4 regions of the Bradyrhizobium sp. USDA 10063 genome follow, and region 4 is predicted to be linked to each of the others. Evidence: predicted binding sites of a transcription regulator. Region 4 holds the regulator's gene; each other region holds the start of a gene.
What was found. Region 4 encodes PhoB, which activates phosphate uptake and scavenging genes when phosphate is short. Its sites were predicted from a motif close to TGTCATNNANCTGTCAT; they were not measured.
Positions count from the first base shown of each region.

Region 1: the regulator PhoB is predicted to act here: its motif matches at 3,301-3,317, upstream of phnF (phosphonate metabolism transcriptional regulator PhnF).
Region 2: the regulator PhoB is predicted to act here: its motif matches at 2,602-2,618, upstream of ACVJGD_RS11665 (Orn/Lys/Arg family decarboxylase).
Region 3: the regulator PhoB is predicted to act here: its motif matches at 2,735-2,751, upstream of ACVJGD_RS44860 (inorganic phosphate transporter).

Region 1 covers NZ_JBSSGP010000002.1:3,415,421-3,420,985, forward strand. Annotated here, with positions in the region: gene phnK (phosphonate C-P lyase system protein PhnK) at 1-186, opposite strand, end outside; gene ACVJGD_RS18490 (alpha-D-ribose 1-methylphosphonate 5-phosphate C-P-lyase PhnJ) at 179-1,063, opposite strand; gene ACVJGD_RS18495 (carbon-phosphorus lyase complex subunit PhnI) at 1,060-2,163, opposite strand; gene phnH (phosphonate C-P lyase system protein PhnH) at 2,166-2,771, opposite strand; gene phnG (phosphonate C-P lyase system protein PhnG) at 2,777-3,238, opposite strand; gene phnF (phosphonate metabolism transcriptional regulator PhnF) at 3,352-4,083, shown strand; gene ACVJGD_RS18515 (IS110 family RNA-guided transposase) at 4,519-5,565, opposite strand, start outside.
Region 2 covers NZ_JBSSGP010000002.1:1,959,176-1,964,740, forward strand. Annotated here, with positions in the region: gene ACVJGD_RS11645 (PAS domain-containing protein) at 1-178, shown strand, start outside; gene ACVJGD_RS11650 (cupin domain-containing protein) at 242-685, shown strand; gene ACVJGD_RS11655 (COG4315 family predicted lipoprotein) at 743-1,132, opposite strand; gene ACVJGD_RS11660 (DJ-1/PfpI family protein) at 1,403-2,554, shown strand; gene ACVJGD_RS11665 (Orn/Lys/Arg family decarboxylase) at 2,661-5,018, shown strand; gene ACVJGD_RS11670 (N-acetyltransferase family protein) at 5,025-5,565, shown strand, end outside.
Region 3 covers NZ_JBSSGP010000002.1:9,224,574-9,230,138, reverse strand. Annotated here, with positions in the region: gene ACVJGD_RS44870 (ImuA family protein) at 84-875, opposite strand; gene ACVJGD_RS44865 (UdgX family uracil-DNA binding protein) at 1,058-2,416, shown strand; gene ACVJGD_RS44860 (inorganic phosphate transporter) at 2,803-4,431, shown strand; gene ACVJGD_RS44855 (M20 aminoacylase family protein) at 4,538-5,565, opposite strand, start outside.
Region 4 covers NZ_JBSSGP010000002.1:4,982,911-4,988,475, reverse strand. Annotated here, with positions in the region: gene pstC (phosphate ABC transporter permease subunit PstC) at 1-86, shown strand, start outside; gene pstA (phosphate ABC transporter permease PstA) at 90-935, shown strand; gene pstB (phosphate ABC transporter ATP-binding protein PstB) at 932-1,753, shown strand; gene phoU (phosphate signaling complex protein PhoU) at 1,765-2,481, shown strand; gene phoB (phosphate regulon transcriptional regulator PhoB) at 2,592-3,299, shown strand; gene ACVJGD_RS25600 (GcrA family cell cycle regulator) at 3,453-3,968, opposite strand; partial or broken gene ACVJGD_RS25595 (acetylornithine transaminase) at 4,460-5,565, shown strand, end outside.

The DNA of each region.
Region 1 (5,565 bases), 1.6 Mb from region 4:
CGCCGACAGCAGTTGCAGCAATGTCGACTTGCCCGAGCCGGATTCGCCGACGATCGCCAGCACCTCGCCGGGATAGAGCGAGAACGACACGTCGCGGCAGGCGGCGAGCCGGCCGTAGTTCTTCGACAGGCCGTCCGCGACCAGCAGCGGCTCGTCATCGTCGGGCGTGGTCACCGGCTTAGACATGCGCCCTCTCCTTGTGCGGCGCCGCGCTCTCGCGGCCGCGATGGCCGTCCGCCTGGCGCTGCTCGCAGTAATCAGTGTCGGAGCAAACGAACATCCGCCCGCCCTTGTCGTCGGTGACGATTTCGTCGAGATAGGAGTTCTCCGCGCCGCAGAGCGCGCAAGGAGCGTCGAAGCGGTACGGCTTGAAAGGATGGTCCTCGAAGTCGAGCGAAACCACCGTCGTATAGGGCGGGATCGCGTAGATGCGCTTCTCGCGGCCGGCGCCGAACAATTGCAGCGCCGCGCAATTATCCATCTTCGGATTGTCGAATTTTGGCGTCGGCGACGGATCCATCACATAGCGCGCGTTCACCTTCACCGGATAGGCATAGGACGTCGCGATATGGCCGAAGCGCGCGATGTCCTCGTAGAGTTTGACATGCATCAAGCCGTATTCGGCGAGCGCGTGCATGCGCCGCGTCTCGGTCTCGCGCGGCTCCAGAAAACGTAGTGGCTCGGGGATCGGCACCTGATAGACCAGCACCTGCCCTTCATGAAGCGTCGCTTCGGGGATGCGGTGACGGGTCTGGATCACCGTTGCTTCCGTCGTCGACGTCGTGGTCGCGACGCCTGCGGTCTTGCCGAAGAATTTGCGGATCGAGATCGCGTTCGTGGTGTCGTCGGAGCCCTGGTCGATCACCTTCAAGACGTCATCGGGACCGAGGATCGCGGCGGTGACCTGCACGCCGCCGGTGCCCCAGCCATAGGGCATCGGCATCTCGCGGCTTGCGAACGGCACCTGATAGCCGGGAATCGCGATAGCCTTCAGGATCGCGCGGCGGATCATCCGCTTGGTCTGTTCGTCGAGATAGGCGAAATTATAGGACGGCGCGTTCATTCGGCGGCCTCCTGCAGCGGCTCCGATGCGTTGGCCTCAGTGAATTCCTGGCGCAGCCTGCGCAGCAGGCCGAGCTCGGACTGGAAGTCGACATAATGCGGCAGCTTGAGATGCTCGACGAAGCCGGTCGCCTGCACGTTGTCGGAATGCGACATCACGAATTCCTCGTCCTGCGCCGGCGCCCCCACCTCCTCGCCGAGCTCGCGCGCACGAAGCGCGCGATCGACCAGCGCCATCGACATGGTCTTGCGCTCACTCTGGCCGAAGGCGAGGCCATAGCCACGGGTGAAGCACGGCGCCTCGGTCGCCGAGCCCTTGAACTGGTTGACCATCTGGCACTCGGTGAGTTCGATCGAGCCGAGCGGGACGGCAAAGCCCGCGTCCTCGGCGAAGAATTCGACATCGACCTCACCGAAGCGGATTTCGCCCGCGAAGGGATGGTTGCGGCCATAGCCGCGCTGGGTGGAATAGCCGAGCGCGAGCAGGAAACCCTCGTCGGCGCGGGCGAGATTCTGCAGGCGCAGGTCGCGGTCGGCCGGGAAGCTGAGCGGCTCGCGCGTGAGGTCGCCGACCGGCGCGTCCGCCTCTGCTTGCGGCGACGATTCAACCAGACCGTCGCGGCCGAGGATGTCGGTGACGCGTGGGGTCTCGGCCTGCGAGACCTCGCCTGCCGCGGGCACCTCCGGCACAAAACCCTCGGCAAGCTGCGGGTCGAGCAGGCGATGGGTATAGTCGAAAGTGGGGCCGAGGATCTGGCCGCCGGGAATATCCTTGAAGGTCGCGGAGATGCGGCGGCGGATCTGCATCCTGCCGGTATCGACCGGCTCGGTGGTGCCGAAGCGCGGCAGCGTGGCGCGGAAGGCGCGGACCAGGAAGATCGCCTCGATCAGGTCGCCGCGCGCCTGCTTGATCGCGAGCGCGGCGAGCTCGCGATCATAGAGCGAGCCTTCTGCCATGACGCGGTCGACGCCGAGTGCAAGCTGTTCGGAGATCTGCGCGAGCGTAAGCTCCGGCACCTCGCGGTCGCCGCGCCGTTCATGCGCGAGCAGGCGATGGGCGTTCTCGATGGCGCGTTCGCCGCCCTTGACTGCAACGTACATCGTCAGTCCTTCCCATGAACGAGCCGCGTGGTGCGCGGGATCGCGACAATCGAGGAGTCGTCGACCAGCACGACGTCGATGCCGCGCGGAAACAGTGTGGCGTTGACGGCGAGCCGATCGAACAGATCGCGCGGCTCGATGCTCGCGGTCAGCACGGTGACGCCGTCGATGCCGGGGCCGCGCAGCTCGTAGGCTGTGCCGCGCGAGAGGCTGTCGACCTGCAGGATCAGCGTGGTCGAGCGATCGGGATATTCGCCGCTGCCGAACGCGAAACGGTCGAGCGCGGGAAGATTTTTGGGATCGCCGATCAGCGCAAAGCCTGCCATCGCGGGATCGCCGACGATGGGCGCGCCGGTGTGGAACTTCAGCCATTTGGCGACGTCGGAGGTCGACATCGCGCCATCGAGCCAAATCGGCGTGTCGTGATCGAACAGCATCAGCGCGATCGCGGCCGTGCCGTGCATCACGCCGTCCGGGCTACCAGCCGATGCCGCGATTCGCTGGATCGTCCCCGGACGCGCCATCGCATTCATCACGGAACGGAAGGTCGCTTGCGCTGACAGGACCTTGTCGGCGAACCCACCCGGCAGTTCGGCAACCGTCGTCATGTCCATCAGCCCTCGCCGCGCACCATGGTGTAGAAATCAACCCGCGTCGCCGCCGTCTCCGCGGCCACCTGGCTCCGCTTCGCGATCATGGCCGTGCGCAGCGGCGCGATCACTTCCGCCTCGACCGCATCGGCAAACGCGTCCGATTGCGCCATGGCGTCGCACAGCGCGATCAGCCGCGCCTTCTCATGGTCGCGCCCGAGCGTGTAGCCGAAGCCGACCTGGCCGGTCGAAAGCAGCACCGCCGCCCGCGAGACCGTCGCCTCGCCGACATTGAAGGCCATGCCGTCGCCGCCGATCCGGCCACGCACCATCACGAGGCCGTTTTCCGGCTCGCGCAGGGTCTTGTGATCGGGCAGCGCCATCGCGCTGAGCCGGGCCGAAATGTCGGCGGCTTCCGACTGCGCGAGCACCGCCATCGCCGCCTTGCGCTGCGCCCGCCTGCCGCCTTGCTCGGTCTTCGTCATATCGCGGAACCTTGCCTGACTGAAGTTGTCTATGATAATAGACAACTTGATAGGCAAACGCCATGACTGTTTCATGACACAGGCATGATTTTCGACAGGACTGGGTTTCCGGAATGAGCGTGCAGGACACCGCCTCATCGGGCGTCGCGCTGTGGCGGCTGGTTGCCGATGGCATCGAGCGCGGCATCGCCGAGGGCCGCTTTGCCGCCGGCGAGAAGCTGCCGGGCGAGATGGAGATCGCGGAGATCTACCGCGTGAACCGGCACACGGTGCGACGGGCCTTGGCGGCGCTCGCCGAGCGCGGCCTGGTGCGCGCCGAGCGCGGCAGCGGCACCTATGTCGAAGTGCAGAAAATCGCCTATCCGCTGCGCTCACGCACGCGATTCTCGGAGATCGTCGGCGCGGGCGGGCGCGAGCCGCGCGGGCAGTTCATCGATGCGTCGGAGGAAGCCGCGAGCCGCGAATTGGCGCGGGAGCTCGGACTGAAGGCTGGCGCGCCGCTGGTCCGGATCGAGTCGGTACGATCAGCCGACCGTGCGCCGATCTGCGTCTCCACCTCCTGGCTTTCGGCCGAGCGCTTTCCGGGCGCCGGAGAGGTCTTCGCCACCGTCCGCTCGATGACGAAGCTGCTCGAACATTATGGCGTCCGCGATTATCGTCGCGCCTCGACCCGGATCACCGCCGGGATCGTCGACGCCACCGACGCCGCGCGGCTCGACCTCGCACTCGGACGCCCGATCCTGGTGGTCGACTCCACCGACGTCGATCCCGACGGCAGACCGCTGGTGACGAAGCGCTCGCGCTTCGCCGCCGAGCGCGTGGAGTTCCTGGTGGAGAACGGGTGATCCGTTTGTCGTCTTGTAGGGTGGGCAAAGGCGCGCAAGCGCCGTGCCCACCATCTCCCGCTCCGCTCGGAATGGTGGGCACGCTTCGCTTTGCCCACCCTCATATGGGGCTTTGTGAGTCAAGGCTCTTGAACCGGTGCGGGTTGGGTTTTTGCAGTGAGAGGGCGGCGCGCGGAGCCATGCGTAGCGCAGCGCGACGACCGGGCCCCGGGCGAGGATTGGCTTCCGAAGATTTCTGCAGCTCACTGCATCACCTCATATCCGGTCGGATCGGCTGATCCGTACCCACATTCCGCATGCTTGCGGCGAGGAAGCCAAGAGGATGAGACCCATCTACAAAGCGGCCTGGTTGGGCCCCTGGGTGGCACGGTCATCATCCATCCTGTACGGGGCGCGCGGCGCGGAGCCGCCTCGCCCTGGTGGCGTGGTCCGGTGCTAGGCCTTCATCACGGCCTGCTCCGGAACAAGGCCGGTGGTGAGATAGCGCCACAGCGCCACGATCAGCTTGCGCGCCAGCGCGACGATGGCGATGCGCTTGGCGCGCTTGCCGGCGTTTTCGGTGCGGGTGCGGAACCAGCGGCTGAGCGCGCTGTCCGGCTGATGGCGCAGCCAGAGCCAGGCCAGTTCGATCGTCTTGTGGCGGGCGCGCCGGTTGCCGGCCTTGCTGATCCCCTGCTCGCGATCGATGCTGCCGCTTTGCCAGGGACTGGGCGCCAATCCGCAATAGCTGGCGACCTCGCGCCGGTTGCGGAAGTCCTTGTAGAACACCTCGTTCACCAGCGTCGCGGCAAACGCCGGGCCGAGCGCCTTGAGCTGCTGCAACTGATCCCGTCGCTTCGCCATCGGCGCCGGCGCCGCGGCGGCTTCCGCCGCGACTTCTGCCGCGACTTCTGTAGCGACTTGGGCCTGCTCCAGCGCCTTGAGCTGGTCGCGCACCAGCATCAGCCGGGCATGCTCGCGCTTCACTTCGGCCAGAAGCTGCGGCGGCAGCGGCTGCCCTTGCCAGTCCCGCTGCTGCTCCAGCCAGGCGAGCCAGGTCCGTCGTCGCAAGGTGCCGGCCGCCATGCCCAACAGGCGCAGCAGCGCCTTGATCCGGTTGGTGTGCCCCGTCTGCTCCTTCACCAGTCGTTCGCGTTCGCGGCTGGCGCGCCGGGCGTCCTCCTCGGCCACGCTCGGCACCCGGACGATCCGCACCACCCGCGGCTCGCCTCGCAAATGAGCCATCAAGGTGCGCAGCAGAAGCTCGCCATCGATCCGGTCTGTCTTCGCCCGCCGCGCCCGTTGCTCCACCGCGATGCTCGCCGGGTCGAAGATGAAGTTGGTGATCCCAGCCGCCGCGAGCAGCCGGTGCAGCCAGAAGCCGTCATAGCCAGCCTCGTAGCAGCTCACCACCCGCGGCGCCGCTCCAAGCTTCGCAGTCGCCCGGGCCTTGACCTGCTCGATCAGCGCCAGCAGCCCGGCGTGATCGCCGCCTTCCAGCTT
Region 2 (5,565 bases), 3.0 Mb from region 4:
GCACGTGCCGGTGAGCCTCACCGGCCTGCTCACGCCGTTCGAGAGCGTTGCGGCCACGCTCTCCGATTTCAAGCTGACCTCATGGCGCTATCTGCACCCGCCGGAAAGATTCGTGCCGCGTGCACTGCGAAAGCTCGCGATCGCGCGCGGCTGCATGGTCTATGAGGGTCTGCGGTAACCGCTGACGCGGCCGCGCGATCCGGTTATCATCCCTGCGGTTCAACGAAACCGGAGGAACGCCATGGACGCCGCGACGCCGCAGGCGCATCAGACTGCCGACACGCATTCCCATCTCGTGCGCCCGCAGGAAATGGAGTGGCAAAGGACCCGTTTCCCCGGCTGTGAGGCCAAGACGCTGCTGTTCGACCGCAAGACCGGCTTGATGACGGCCTTGATGCGCTTTGCGCCGGGCGCAGTGCTGCCCGACCACGAACACGTCAATATCGAGCAGACCTATGTGCTCGAAGGTTCGCTCGTCGACAAGGAAGGCCCGGCGCAGGGAATCGCCGCGCAGGCGGGCGAGTTCATCTGGCGCGAAGCCGGCAGCCGCCACGCCGCCTGGTGCCCGGAAGGTGGCTTGATGCTCGCGATTTTCCAGGTACCGAACAAGTTCTTCGAAGCGGACGGCCGCGTGGTCGACGCGGCCGGTGCCGATTGGGACGAGGCGTGGGGGCACACGAGATAGTGGCGCGATAGCTTGCCCACGATGGCGATCGTGGACGCGACGCCACCTTCTTGCTCATCAGGGTTGCGCGAGATGCCAGGCGCCGTTGAGGAAGCCGTCGCCGGTGATGTCGCCGGGCTTCTGGTCCTTGGCGAAAGTGTAAAGCGGCTTGCCCTTGTAAGCCCACTGCTTGGAGCCATCGTCGCGCGCGATGATGGTGTAGCCCTCGCCCGGCTTGTCGTTCGCTTCGGCCTTCAGGACCGGCCAGTTTGTCGCGCACGGGCCGTTGCACGCCGACTTGCCATCGGAGTCCTTGTCAAAGGTATAGAGGGTCATGCCCTTCGCGTCCGTCAGCACAGTTCCTTTCGCGGTGGCACCGGTCTTGGTCGGCGGCGCCGCGAACGCCGCGGAGACCGCCGCCAGCGAGATGGCGGTGGCGAGTGCGAAACCAATCGATGGGTTCTTCATGATAGCTCCTGTAAGGAAGTGGCTTGCATGAGTAGGACATGCAGCGGCGCGTTCTATTCCGCGGGAGAGCACGGAGAATTTTTTCGCCCTGTCTGCCTGACAGGGGGGAATAATTCGGCAAGTGGCGTTCGGCCGAAAGTTCGCTGGTCCGCCCTATCCATTCGTTGTCCGCGGTGTCGGTTTTTGCCGGATTTGCGTCATTTCGGAGCGCGCGGTAAACGGGTAGCTTGTGCTGCAGGGACGACGTGATTTCGTCGAGCAACGTAAGCAATGAACTGGCGACTTCTCGCGTGGGGCGGTCTTGCCGCTGCCGCGCTTTTCCTGATCATCGGTGGTAGCTGGCTTCTGACGCTGCCCTCGGCGCCGGCATTTGGCAATGCGCCACCAATCGCGAACCAAGAGGCTGATGCGACGGTGGCGGCATTGAAGCCGCCGAAGCGGCAGCGGCCGCTGATCGCGATCGTCGGCATCAATGAGCAGACCGAGACCACCGACTATCTGATGCCCTATGGCATCCTCAAGCGCGCCGATGTCGCCGACGTGGTGACGCTTGCGACGGGACCCGGTCCGGTGACCCTGTTTCCGGTGCTGAAGGTGGAGCCGCACGCCACCATCGCGGCGTTCGATGCGCAACATCCTGACGGTGCCGACTATGTCATCGTCCCCGCCATGAGCCGTGACGACGATCCAGTCGTCGTGCAATGGATCAGGCAGCAGGCGCAAAAGGGCGCGATCGTCGTCGGCGTCTGTGTCGGCAGCATGGTGGTCGCCAGCACCGGGCTGCTCGACGGCAAGCGGGCGACCACGCATTGGTACTCCGTGAAAGATCTGCGCGAGAAGCATCCGGCGGTCCATTACGTGAGGGATCGCAGGATCGTGGTCGACCAGGGCGTGGCGACCACAACGGGGATCACGGCTTCCATGCCGATGTCGCTCACGCTGATCGAGGCGATCGCAGGTCGCGACAGGGCGCAAGCCGTTGCACGCGAGATCGGCCTCCCCCATTGGAATGCCCGCCACGACAGCGGCGCGTTCCAGTTCACGCGGCCGTTCGCGCTGACGGCGATCCAGAACACGCTGGCCTTCTGGAACCGCGAGCAACTCGGCATCGCGCTTACGCCAGGCATCGACGAAGTCTCGCTCGCGCTTGCAGCCGACGCCTGGTCGCGGACCTATCGTTCGCGGGCGGTGACCTTTGCCGCAACGGCGGAGGCGCAGCCGAGCCGCAACGGCCTGCGCATCCTTCCCGATCAAGTCGCGAACCAGTGGCCCGCCGAGCGATTGCTGCAACCGGTCGGGTCGCTGCCGCCGGCGCAAGCGCTGGACCAGAGCCTGCAGCGGATCGAGGCGCGCTATGGAGGGCGCACGGCCGACTTCGTCGCCATGCAGCTCGAATATCCGAAGCAAGGCGCACCGGATTGAAGTTGCCTCGGTCCGCCCAGGCATAATTTCCTCTCGCTGGCGCCACCTGTCATCTGCCTGTCACGAAATGTGCCGACTTCTCGCTCGGTACATTCCGAGGACACCGATGGACTATTTCCGACGCTTCACCTTCCTGTTCGCGGCGCCCGTGTTCGATCCGGAGGATCTCGAGGGCATCCGGTTCAACCAGATCATCGACGAGATCCAGCGCTCCGGCTTCGAGGTCGTGCGCGCCCGCAAGCTCGAGGATGCCGAGATCGCCGTGCAGACGGATGCGGCGATCGGCTGCATGGTGGTCGACTGGGGCAAGAAGGGCCTGGAAGGCAAGACCGCGTCGCTGATCAACCTGATGCGGCGGCGCGGGCTCGACTTCCCGATCATCCTCCTGATCCGCCGCAAGCGGTTCGAGGACCTGCCGGTCGAGGTGCTCGACTTCATCGATGGCTATGTGTTCCTGTCCGAGGAAACGCCGCCCTTCATCGCCAAGAACCTGATCAGCCGGCTGAAGCAATATGCGGAGACGCTGAAGACGCCGTTCTTCGGCGCGCTGGTCGATTATGCCGAAGAGGGCAATCAGCTCTGGACCTGTCCCGGCCACAATGGCGGCGTGTTCTACAGCCGCAGCCCGATCGGACGCGTGTTCGTCGAGCATCTCGGCGAAGCCGTGTTCCGCGACGACCTCGACAATTCCGTGCTCGATCTCGGCGATCTCCTGACCCATGAGGGGCCGGCGCTGTGGGCGCAGAAGGAAGCTGCGAAGATCTTCGGCGCGGAGAAGACCTATTTCGTGCTCAACGGCACCTCCACGTCCAACAAGGTTGCGCTCGGCTCGCTGGTCACCGACGGCGACCTCGTGCTGTTCGACCGCAACAACCACAAGGCCGCCCACCATGGCGCGCTGCTGCTCGGCGGCGGCATCCCGGTCTATATGCCGACCGTTCGCAACGCCTGGGGCCTGATCGGGCCGATGCGCTGGGACGCGCTGGATGAGGCCGCATTGCGGGAGCGCATCCGCAACCATCCGTTGGTCAAGGACAAGGACGCCTGGAAGCGGCCCCGCCCCTTCCGCGTCGCCGTGGTCGAGCAGTGCACCTATGACGGCACCATCCACAGCGCGGAAATGATCCTGGGGCGCATCGGCCATCTCTGCGACTACATCCTGTTTGACGAGGCCTGGGCCGGCTTCATGAAGTTCCATCCGATCTATGCCGGCCGCTTCGCGATGGGCCTTGCCGACCTCGGCCCCGAGGCGCCCGGCATCATCGCCACGCAATCGACCCACAAGCAGCTCGCGAGCTTCTCGCAGGCCTCGCAGATTCATGTCCGCGACCGCCACATCAAGGGCCAGAAGCGCCGGGTCGAACATCGGCGTTTCAATGAAAGCTTCATGCAGCACGCCTCGACCTCGCCGTTCTATCCGCTGTTCGCCTCGCTCGACGTCGGCGCGCAGATGATGAAGGGCCGCTCCGGCGAGGTGTTGTGGGACGACACGATCCGGCTCGGCATCGAATTGCGCAAGAAGATCCGCGCCACCCGCCGCGAGTTCGAGGAGAACGAGGCCCGTCCCGAGCGCCGCTGGTTCTTCGAGCCGTTCGTGCCGGACCGCGTGATGATCCCGGACGTCGCGCGCGAAGGCGGGGCGCACAATGTCGCCTGGGAAACCATCTCGACCGACCAGCTCGCGACCAATCCGGCATTCTGGCAGCTCAAGCCCGGCGACAACTGGCATGGCTTCCCCGAGATGACGGCGGGCTTTGCCATGACCGACCCGAACAAGCTGACGCTGCTCACGCCCGGGTTCGACCATGCGACCGGCGCCTATGCCGAGCACGGCGTCCCGGCCCCGGTGGTGGCGCAATATCTGCGGGAGAACCGCATCGTCGCCGAGAAAAATGACCTCAACTCCCTGCTCTTCCTGCTCACGCCCGGCGTGGAGGCGAGCAAGGCGGGGACGCTGATCTCGGGGCTCGTCGCCTTCAAGAAATTGCATGACGACAATGCGCTGCTCGAAGACGTCATCCCCGAATTCTTCCGCCGCCGGCCCGCCCGTTATGCTGGCGTGCGCCTGCGCGACCTCTGCGGCGACATGCACCGCTTCTTCCGCGCGGCCAATGTCAGCGCGCTGCAGCGCAAGCAGTTCCTGCCTGAGCACCTCCCCGACATCGCGATGTCGCCGCGCGAGGCATCACGCTACCTCGTGCGCAACGACGTCGATTATCTCCCGATCGACGAGGTTTCGGGCCGCATCGCTGCAACCCCGTTCGTGGTCTACCCGCCCGGCATCGCCACCATCGTGCCGGGCGAGCGGCTGTCGGAACAGACAAGGCCGATGATCGATTACCTGAAGATGTTCGAGGCATCCTTCAATGCCTTCCCCGGCTTCGAGGTCGAGATCCAGGGCGTCTACAAGGAGATCGACGCCACGGGGCGCGTGCGCCTGTTCACCTATGTGATTTCCGAGTGACGGCCGATGAACGAGGAGAGGATCACCGTCAGGGCCTCGCGCGAGGCCGATGTCGAGGCCATGCTGTCGATCTACCGCCGCCACATCCGGCGCGGCGTCGACGACAGCGTCGAGGACAGCGGGGTGCCGGAGCCGGACGATTTTCGCGACCGGCGCAAGAATTTCCGCAACCATCGCCTGCCGCATTTGGTCGCGACCCGTGCCGGCGAGGTGGTCGGCTATGCCTATGTCGTGCTGTTCCGGAAGCGGCCGGCCTATCGCTATGCAGTAAAGCATTCGATCTATGTGCATCACGAGCATGTCGGCCGCGGCATCGGGCGCCTGTTGCTCGGCGAACTGATCGACGCCTGCGCTGCGGCCGGGTTTCGCCAGATGATCGGCTATATCGACAGCGACAACGCACCCTCGCTCGCGCTGCATGAGCGTTTCGGCTTTGCCCGCGTCGGGCTCCTGCCCGGCGTCGCCTACCGGTTCGGCCGCTGGGCCGATACCGTGATGGTGCAACGCTCGCTCGGCCCCGGCACCACCGAGGCACCGCCCCCCGCGC
Region 3 (5,565 bases), 4.2 Mb from region 4:
CACGAAGAGTCTCGCCCGCGGAGCCACCCTCACCCCGGCCCTCTCCCGCAAGCGGGAGAGGGAGTTCGGGCAGCTCGCGTGTTTCAGCTTGCGAGGCGGTGCGCGCCAGTTGCCGCTTGATCCGATCGATGGGCAGGCGCGGCAGCCACAGGCTGAGGATACGCCGACGGTTCACTGAAAAGGCACTCATCACATTTCCATTCCATGATCCATCGCCCGACCGGGCCATGACGATTGCGAACGAGCTGCGCATCGAACAGAGGCGCACCCCACGCGCTCCAACTGGCGCCCGGCGGCGAATGCGCCGCGCGCACGATCCATCTGGTTTCCGCGGTGGAGGGAAGCGGCGTTGCCGCCAGGCGGAGCAGCAGCGCGGGGACGCCTGATGATTGCGAGGCAAGCGTCAGTTTGCGGCTCGCGACCAGATCGAGCTGCTTGGACTCGCCCCAGACCTCCATGATGACGGCGCCCAACGCGTCGCAGGCGAGCGCATCGGCCGTGGTGCGTAGCGCATTGTCGATGTCGGCGGCGCGCACGGTGACGAGAAGGCGCGGATCGAGGCCGAGCTCGGACAGGCCGCTCATCGAGAGCGCGCCGGATTCGATTTCGGAAAAATCCTGCCGCACCCAGACCAGCGGCTTTCGTGCGGCAAGACGGCCGGCCAGCCCTGCGATGAAGCCGGTGGCGGAAGCGCCTTGGCGCCCCTCGGCAAACACCTCGTGCACCGCGGCTTTCGCAAGGCCGCCCTTGAGCATCGCATCGGCGCTGGGGTGTCCCAGCGCGATCCGCTGCAGCGCGTGCGCTTCATTGGATGTCTCAATGCGCTCGATGCGCCCGCGCAAGGACGCAAGCGTGCTCAGGCGTGCGCTCGTCATGCGCCGCTCCTTAAGGAAGATATCGGGGCCGTTGCTGGCTTAGGAGAGAAACCAGAAGCTAGCCCATTCGTTCATGATATGTTCTAATATAAAGCCAACTGCGCGGGCGGAGTCAATCGGATTGGTAACGGGATAAATTCTTCAGTGAAATCAAGGGGGTTGATGAGAGCGGAGCAGGTACCATGCACCACATCATCCTGGGCAGCGAGACCGATTTCGACGGCTGGCGCACGGCGGCGCGGGCGCTGGTATTGAACGACGTGACGCCGGCCGACGTGACATGGGCCGTGCGCGGCCACGGGCCCGATCTGTCGGAAATATCGACGGCCGAAGCGCCACTGGAAGTGCCGCACGGCACGTTCAACGTGCCGGCCAAATTTGTCGAGCTGGCAAAAACCGCGATCCTGTATCGCGACGCGGAGCGCTTTGCCCTGCTCTATCGCCTGTTGTGGCGCCTGCGCCGCGACCATGACCTGCTCGATATCGCCGACGATCCCGAGGTCGCGCGCATCCATGCGATGGCGAAGGCCGTGCATCACGAGGCGCAGCGGATGCGGACGTCGATCCGCTTCCGCGAAATCGGGCGCGAGCACACATCGCATTTCGTCGCCTGGTTCGAGCCACAGCATCATGTCGTGGAACTGGCCGCGCCGTTCTTCGCGAGCCGCTTTGCCGACATGCCCTGGTCGATCCTCACATCAGATGTCTGCGCGCATTGGGACGGGCATGCGGTGTCGATCACGCCAGGCATCAGCGAGGCCGAGATGCCCGCAGGCAATCGGCTGGAGGAGATCTGGCAGCGTCATTGCGCTGCGATCTTCAACCCGGCGCGGCTCGCGGCAAAGAAAGCGAGGAACCCACCCGAGGCTTTGACGATTAAGCCCGCAAGCGAAAGCGCTACGCCACCGGAACCCGCCATGATCCGCCACGCCGCCGACACGCTGAGCAGGTTGCGCGAGGAAGCCGCGGAGTGCCGCGCCTGCCATCTCTACAAGCATGCGACGCAGACCGTGTTCGGCGAAGGCCCGCAAAGCGCGCAGGTGGTGCTGGTCGGCGAGCAGCCGGGCGACAAGGAAGATCTCGCCGGGAAACCGTTCGTCGGTCCCGCCGGCCTGATGCTCGACCGCGCGCTGATCGAGGCCGGCATCGACCGCAAGAAGGTCTACGTCACCAATGCGGTGAAGCATTTCAAATTCGTACCGCGCGGCAAGATCCGCCTGCACCAGAAGCCGACTACGCCGGAGATCAAGGCCTGCCGCCAATGGTATGAGCGGGAACTCGCATCGATCAAGCCGGATCTGGTGGTGGCGATGGGCGCGACCGCTGCACAATGCGTGTTCAACAAGCTCACGCCGATCAACAAGAACCGCGGCCGCCTGATCGATCTCGACGACGACATCAAGGCGCTGGTGACGGTGCATCCCTCCTATCTGCTGCGGCTGCCCGATGACGATGCGAAAGAGCGGGAATATCAACGTTTTGTCGAGGATCTGAAGATCGCGGCGGAACTATTGAGGAAGCGCGCGCAGGCCGCAGCGTAAGCATGGCACCATGCATAGTCCGCAATAACAAGCCGTTGATAAAACTGATATCCATTTACAACCTTACATTGATGGACGATACTCTCCAATTACAGGGGGAGTTTGGGGCGTCTTGTTCACGCCAATGACGTTCCCATGCGGTCGACGCGCTGCCGCGGCGCCACAGCCCCGGCGTCAGGCAGCGCGCGACCGCTTCCTTCGCATCACGCTTCCGCCGTGCGCGTGGCTTGCCATTTAACTGATCGCGTCGCGAACGCGCGTCGCAGGCCGCAATCGATGCAGCACTCACGCACCGCCGCGGCTCACGCAAACTACGGCTGTCATCTAACCTTCAAGGCAATCGGTCAAAACTAGGGCCTCCTTCTGTATTTTGACGGGGCGTCAGAATGACCGATTTTGCACTCAATTCATCAGTGGGCGGCGGAAGACCGATCCAGCCGGCTTCAAGACCAAATCTCGATAAAGGCTTCAATCCGCTGACGATGATCATCTTCTTCGGCATCCTCGCGGCTGGGCTATTGTTCGTCGCCTACAGCATCTATGTCGACGTCGATGCCACCGGCACCCGCGTCACCACCTTCTTGCCCTACATCCTGCTGTTCGTTGCACTGCTGATTGCGCTCGGCTTTGAATTCGTCAACGGCTTCCACGACACCGCCAACGCGGTCGCGACCGTGATCTACACGCATTCGCTGCCCGCCGAAGTCGCGGTGATGTGGTCGGGCATCTTCAACTTCCTCGGCGTGCTGCTCTCGTCCGGCGCGGTCGCATTCGGCATCATCTCGCTGTTGCCGGTCGAACTGATCCTGCAGGTCGGCTCCAGCGCGGGCTTTGCCATGGTGTTCGCGCTGTTGATCGCCGCGATCCTGTGGAATCTCGGCACCTGGTATTTCGGCCTGCCGGCCTCGTCCTCGCACACGCTGATCGGCTCGATCATCGGCGTCGGCATCGCCAATGCGCTGATGCGTGGCCGCGACGGTACCTCCGGCGTCGACTGGAGCAAGGCCACCGAGATCGGCTACGCGCTCCTGCTGTCGCCGCTGGTCGGCTTCATCTGCGCCGCCATTCTGCTGCTCGTGCTCAAGATGATCGTGCGCAACCCTGCGCTCTATGCCGCGCCCGAAGGCAACAAAGCGCCCCCGCTCTGGATCCGCGGCCTCCTGATCCTGACCTGCACCGGCGTCAGCTTCGCGCACGGCTCCAACGACGGGCAGAAAGGCATGGGCCTGATCATGCTGATCCTGATCGGCACCGTGCCGACCGCCTATGCGCTGAACCGCACGCTGCCGGAATCCATGGTCGCCCAGTTCCAGAAGACCTCGGAAGCCGCCTCCAAGGTGATCGCCGCGAAGGGCGCCGGTCACAGCATCATCGGCGATCCCCGTCCGGCCGTGACGCAGTACATCTCGCTGCACCACCTCACTGAGGGCACCTTCCCCTCGCTCGCGGTGCTGGTCAAGGATGTCGGCGATCAGGTGATGAGGTACGGCTCGCTGAACAGGGTGCCTGCGGAAGCAGTCGGCAACACCCGCAACGACATGTACCTGATTTCGGAAGCGATCCGCTTCCTGATGAAGGACAAGGAGAGCGACCTCAGCAAGGAAGAGATCGCGACGCTGAACGCCTACAAGGCCTCGCTCGACAGCGCGACCAAGTTCATTCCGACCTGGGTGAAGATCGCAGTCGCGATCGCGCTCGGGCTGGGCACCATGATCGGCTGGAAGCGCATCGTGATCACGGTCGGCGAGAAGATCGGCAAGACTCACCTGACCTACGCGCAGGGCGCCTCCGCCGAGCTCGTTGCCGCCGGCACGATCTTCGCGGCCGACACCTTCGGCCTGCCGGTATCCACCACGCACGTGCTGTCATCCGGCGTCGCCGGCGCCATGGCCGCCAACGGCTCGGGCCTGCAGGTCGCGACCATCCGCAACATGGTGATGGCCTGGGTGCTGACACTGCCCGCCGCGATCATGCTGTCAGCCTCGCTCTACGTACTGTTCGCGAATATGTTCTGAGCAGAGAGCCGCACACCGTCATTGCGAGCGGAGCGAAGCAATCCATCTCTCCGCTTGCTGAGGCATGGATTGCTTCGTCGCTTCGCTCCTCGCAATGACGGAGCCGTCACGCCGACAGCGTGTTCTCCGCCAGCTTGATCCAGTAGGACGTGCCGTAGACGATCGCCTCGTCGTTGAAATTGTAGGCGGGGTGATGCAGGCCGGCGCTGTCGCCATTGCCGCAGAAGATGAAGGCGCCGGGCCGCGCTTCCAGCATGTAGGCGAAATCCTCCGCGCCCATCATCGGCGGCATTTCGTGGACGTTGGTCTCGCCGGCGATTTCCTTGGCGACCCTGGTCGCAAACTCGGTCTGCGAGCGGTGGTTGACGGTGACGGGATAGCCGCGTTCGTAAGTGAGGTCGATCCTGGCACCGGTCATCTGCGCAACGCCCGCGACCACCTCATGGATGCGTTTCTCGACCAGCGCCCTCACCTCCGGCGTCAGCGTGCGCACCGTGCCGCGCAGCTCCGCGGTCTGCGGGATCACGTTCCGCGCATTGCCGGCGTGGAATTCGCAGATCGAGATGACGGCCGAATCCAGGGGATCGACGGTGCGCGAGACGATCGACTGCAGCGCCGTGATCAATTGCGAGCCGACCAGCACGCTGTCGATGCATTTGTGCGGCCGCGCGGCGTGGCCGCCGAGGCCTTCGATCCTGATGTCGATCGCGTCCGTTGCCGCCATGATCGGGCCGGTCCGGATGGCGAACGAGCCGACGGGGATCCCGGGGCCGTTGTGCATGCCATAGACCTGCTCGATGCCGAACCGCTCCATCAGCCCGTCCTTGATCATCGCGGCGGCACCCGCGCCACCCTCTTCGGCGGGCTGGAAGATCACGACCACATTGCCGGCAAAGTTGCGGGTCTCGGCGAGGTAGCGGGCGGCGCCCAGGAGCATCGCGGTGTGGCCGTCATGGCCGCAGGCGTGCATCTTGCCGGGCGTCTTGGAGGCATAAGGCAGATCGGTCTCCTCCTCGATCGGCAGCGCATCCATGTCGGCTCGCAGCCCGATGACCCTGATCTCGCCATTGCCGGCGGGTTTCTTGCCCTTGATGACGCCGACCACGCCGGTGCGGCCGAGCCCCGTCGCGACCT
Region 4 (5,565 bases):
GCCTCTTGCTGTTCGTGCTGACGTTCATTGTTCTCGCCTGCGCGCGACTGATGCTGATGCGTCTGGAAAAGAAGGCTGGGAACTGAGCCATGAATCCGATTTACAGGTCCCGCCGCCGCAACGACATCATCGTCCGCGGGCTTTGCATCGCCGCTGCCGCGTTCGGGGTGACCTGGCTGGCGCTGATCCTGTTCACGCTGTTCTACAACGGTCTCGCCGGCCTTAGCCTCGACGTGTTCACGAAGAACACGCCGCCGCCCGGCTCCACCGATGGCGGCCTCTTGAACGCGATCGTCGGTTCGTTGATCATGACCGTGATCGGCGTCGGCATCGGCGCGCCGCTCGGCCTGTTTGCCGGCACCTATCTCGCCGAATACGGCAAGCATGACCGGCTCACCTCGGTGATCCGCTTCATCAACGACATCCTCCTGAGCGCGCCGTCGATCATCATCGGCCTGTTCATCTATGGCGCCGTCGTCGTGCCGATGGGCGGCTTCTCTGCACTGGCCGGCTGCCTGGCGCTGGCGGTGATCGTCATCCCCGTCGTGCTGCGCACCACCGAGGACATGCTGCTGCTCGTCCCGAACCCGCTGCGCGAGGCGGCGTCGGCGCTTGGCCTTCCGCGCTCGCTGGTGATCAAGAGGATCGCCTATCGCGCGGCGCGCTCCGGCCTGATCACGGGCGTGCTGCTGGCGACCGCCCGCGTTGCCGGCGAGACCGCGCCGCTGTTGTTCACCGCGCTGTCCAACCAGTTCTTCAGCCTGAACCTGACCAAGACGATGGCGAACCTGCCGGTGACCATCAACAACTTCGTGCAAAGCCCCTACGCCTATTGGAAGGAACTTGCCTGGAGCGGCGCTTTGCTCATCACCTTGACCGTGCTCGCGCTCAACATCGGCGCGCGCATCCTCGGCGCCGAAAGGAGCGCAAAATGACCGATCTGTCCGTATCGACGACCAGCCCGAGCGCGGCCATTCCCCAGAAGTCGCTGCCGGAAGCGCCGCCGAAGGTGACCGCGCGCAGCCTCAACTTCTATTACGGCGAGCACCACGCGCTGAAGAACATCAACCTGACGCTCGGAACCAACCGCGTCACCGCCTTCATCGGTCCGTCCGGTTGCGGCAAGTCAACGCTGCTGCGGATCTTCAACCGGATGTACGATCTCTATCCGGGCCAGCGCGCCACCGGGCAGTTGATGCTGGACCAGACCAACATCCTTGACCCTAAGCTCGACCTCAACCTGCTGCGGGCGCGGATCGGGATGGTGTTCCAGAAGCCGACGCCGTTCCCGATGACGATCTATGAGAACATCGCCTTCGGCATCCGCCTCTACGAGAAGATCTCGAAGTCCGAAATGGACGGGCGCGTCGAGAAGGCCCTGCGCGGCGGCGCGCTGTGGAACGAGGTCAAGGACAAGCTCAACGCCTCCGGCCTGAGCCTCTCCGGCGGCCAGCAGCAGCGCCTCTGCATCGCCCGTACGGTTGCGGTGCGGCCCGAAGTGATCCTGTTCGACGAGCCCTGCTCGGCGCTCGATCCGATCTCGACCGCCAAGGTCGAGGAATTGATCCAGGAGCTGTCGGAGGACTACACGATCGCGATCGTCACGCATAACATGCAGCAGGCGGCGCGCGTCTCAGACAAGACCGCCTTCATGTATCTGGGCGAACTGATCGAGTTCGACGACACCAGCAAGATCTTCACCTCGCCGAGCGATCGACGCACCCAGGACTACATTACCGGCCGGTTCGGCTGAGGAGGGACATCATGGCTTCTGAACATACCGCCAAGGCGTTCGACAGCGATCTTCAGGAACTGACCCGCCTGGTCGCGGAGATGGGCGGGCTGGTCGAACGGATGATTACCGAATCCGTCGATGCGCTGATCCGCCGCGACATCGCGCTAGGCAAGCGTGTCGTCGCTTCCGACATCGAGATCGACAGCCTGCAGCGCGTGATCGAAGAGCGCGCCGTGCTGACGATCGCCCGCCGCCAGCCGATGGCCGTCGACCTGCGCGAGATCGTGGGCGCGATGCGGGTGGCGACCGACCTCGAGCGGATCGGCGACCTCGCCAAGAACATGGGCAAGCGCGTCGCCGCGCTGGAAAACGACTTCCAGCCGCTCAAGTTGATCCGCGGCCTGGAGCACATGACCGACCTCGTGCTGTCGCAGGTCAAATCCGTGCTCGACGCCTATGCCGCGCACGATCTGCCGGCGGCGATGAACGTCTGGAAGAGCGACGAGGAAGTGGACGCGATCTGCACCTCGCTGTTCCGCGAACTCCTCACCTACATGATGGAAGATCCGCGCAACATCTCGTTCTGCATCCACCTGATGTTCTGCGCCAAGAACATCGAGCGGATCGGCGACCACGCCACGAACATCGCTGAAACGGTCTTCTACATGATCGAGGGTCAGCAGATGACCGACAAGCGTCCGAAGGGGGATATGACGACGTTCGCTACCACTGTTCCAGGTAACTAGCGCACGATCCGGAAAACCGAACCCGGTTTCCGACAGGATCATGCTCAAACATTGACGAGCGGGATGACGATTGAGCAGAGAGTCGTCCCGCTATAGGAGAAGCCAAGCCGATGAGCGCTCGCATTCTGGTGGTCGAAGACGAAGAAGCGCTGACGACGCTGTTGCGCTACAATCTCGATGCAGAAGGCTATGATGTCGAAACGGTCGCCCGTGGAGACGATGCGGACACAAGGCTCAAGGAACGCATTCCCGACCTTGTCGTGCTCGACTGGATGCTGCCGGGGCTCTCCGGCATCGAGCTGTGCCGCCGCCTGCGGGCGCGGCCCGAGACCAAGCAGCTCCCGATCATCATGCTGACCGCGCGCGGCGAGGAAAGCGAGCGCGTGAGAGGGCTGGCTACCGGCGCCGACGACTACATCGTCAAGCCGTTCTCGGTGCCCGAGCTGCTTGCACGGGTGAAGGGCCTGTTGCGTCGGGCAAGCCCGGAGCGGCTCGCCACCGTGCTCACCTATGGCGACATCGAACTCGATCGCGAGAAGCGCCGCGTCGCGCGCTCGGGCCGGCCGATCGATCTCGGCCCGACCGAATATCGGCTGCTGGAGTTCTTCCTGGAGCATCCGGGCCGCGTGTTCAGCCGCGAGCAATTGCTCGACAGCGTCTGGGGCCGCGACATCTATATCGACGAGCGCACCGTCGACGTCCACATCGGCCGCCTGCGCAAATTGCTCAATCCCGGCCGCGAGCAGGACCCGATCCGCACCGTGCGCGGCGCCGGCTACGCGCTGGATGATCGCTTCGCGAAGGCCGAGCCATCGTAAGATCGCTGACTCGTCGTCCCGGGCTTGATCCGGGACCCATAACCACCGCAGCCATTTGTTTGAACACGCTGGGCCCCAGCGGGCAGTAACCACGAACACCTGTGGTTATGGGTCCCGGCGTTCGCGGGACGACATTCGTTGATGCAACCCGGCTTACTTGCCGTGTGACGGCTTGGCTGTCGGACGGCGGCGGTCGGCCGCCGGCTGGTAGGCGACCCGCGAGTGGTGCGCGCAATAGGGCAGGCCGGGAAGCGCCTTGCCGCCGCAGAAGAAGAATTCCGGGCTCGAGGGATCGCCGACCGGCCAGTGGCAGGTGGCCTCGTTCAATTCGAGCAGCGACAGGCGCTGGTTCATCGGCACCACATTGTCATAGGCGACCGGGTCGGCTTCCACCTCCACCTCGAAGACATGGGCGAGCGCGGTGTTGCCGCGGGAGACCGGTCGCGCCACCCGCATCATCGGCTGTGCGGGACGCGCCTTGCGCTGCCGCGGCGCTGCCGCAGCGGGACTCTTGGCGCGGCCAGACAGGCCCAACCGATGAACCTTGCCGATCACCGCATTGCGCGTCACGTTGCCGAGTTCCGCAGCGATCTGGCTCGCCGAAAGCCCGGCTTCCCAGAGCTTCTTCAACTGCTCGACGCGTTCGTCGGACCAGGTCAATACCGTCATCGCATGTTTCCCTTCGCGTTGCGCCGGCCGATCCTTGGACGGCGCTGCGATGCCAAATCTCAAAAATCCCTGCGGGCAGAATCCCTTAAGGCTCGCCGGGCGCGAAAAGCGCGCCCGAACGTGTACGCTGCACACAGAGAACTCTTGGGATCAAAACCGCCGCACGAGATGTCGTACCCGACAGCCCAGACGCTACAATATGGCGTGACTCTGGCGCAAGAGTCCGCGCCTGTGCGTCCACATGTTCCGACATTTAGGGATTGCAATCGGGCTTTTCCACCACACCGGAAAGCTACGGAATACCTGTACTTTGCAGCGCAGCTTGGCGGCTTCGTGGCGATTGACAGCACCCGCCGCGCGCATAGAATGCCTCTACGTGCCGCCCTGCAAAGGCGGCACGTTTTGTTTTCGCTGGATGAGCATCTAGCCGCGTGCCTCACGCCGCCAGGGCTTATCTGAAAAGGCTTGTCTGAAACTCTTCAGTGATCGCCATGACCGACAGCGCCACGTCGCATCTGCTTCCCGTTTTTGCCAGGGCCGATCTCGGCTTCGAGCGCGGCGAAGGCTGCTGGCTGATCTCGACCAAGGGCGAGCGCTATCTCGATTTCACCTCCGGCGTCGCGGTGAACGCGCTCGGCCACGCCCATCCGCATCTGGTGAAGGCGCTGCAGGAACAGGCGACAAAGCTCTGGCACATGTCGAACCTGTTCAAGAGCCCGGACGGCGAGAAGCTGGCCGCGCGGCTGTGCGAGCAGAGTTTTGCGGACCTCGTGTTCTTCTGCAATTCCGGCGCTGAAGCGATGGAGGGCGTGATCAAGCTCGTGCGCCACTATCACTTCTCGAAGGGGCGCCCGGAACGCTATCGCATCATCACCTTCGACGGCGCCTTCCACGGCCCGTACGCTCGCGACGCTCGCCGCGACCGGCGCCGCCAAATATCTCGAGGGCTTCGGTCCGCCGATGGACGGCTTCGACCAGGTGCCGCACGGCGACATCGAAGCGGTGAAACGCGCGATCGGTCCACAGACCGCGGGCATCCTGATCGAACCGGTGCAGGGCGAAGGCGGTGTGCGCAGTGCGCCGCCAGCCTTCTTCAAGGCGCTGCGCCAGCTCTGCGACGAGCACGGCCTGCTGCTCGCCTTCGACGAGGTGCAGACCGGCATGGGCCGCACCGGCGAGCTCTTCGCCTACAAGCGCGTCGGGGTCACGCCTGATGTGATGTCGCTCGCCAAGGCGCTCGGCGGCGGCTTTCCGATCGGCGCCTTCCTCGCGACCGCGGAAGCCGCGTCCGGCATGGCGCCGGGCTCGCACGGCTCGACCTTCGGCGGCAACCCGCTTGCGGTCGCGGCCGCCAGCGCCGTGCTCGACGTGATGCTGCAGCCCGGCTTCTTCGATCACGTGCAGAAGATGTCGCTCCTGCTCAAGCAGAAGCTCGCCTCCGTGGTCGATCGCTATCCGTCCATTCTATCCGAAGTGCGCGGCGAGGGGCTTCTGATCGGCGTCAAGGCCGTGGTGCCTTCGGGCGACCTCGTCAACGCCCTGCGCGAGCAGAAGCTGCTCACGGTCGGCGCCGGCGACAACGTGGTGCGTTTCCTCG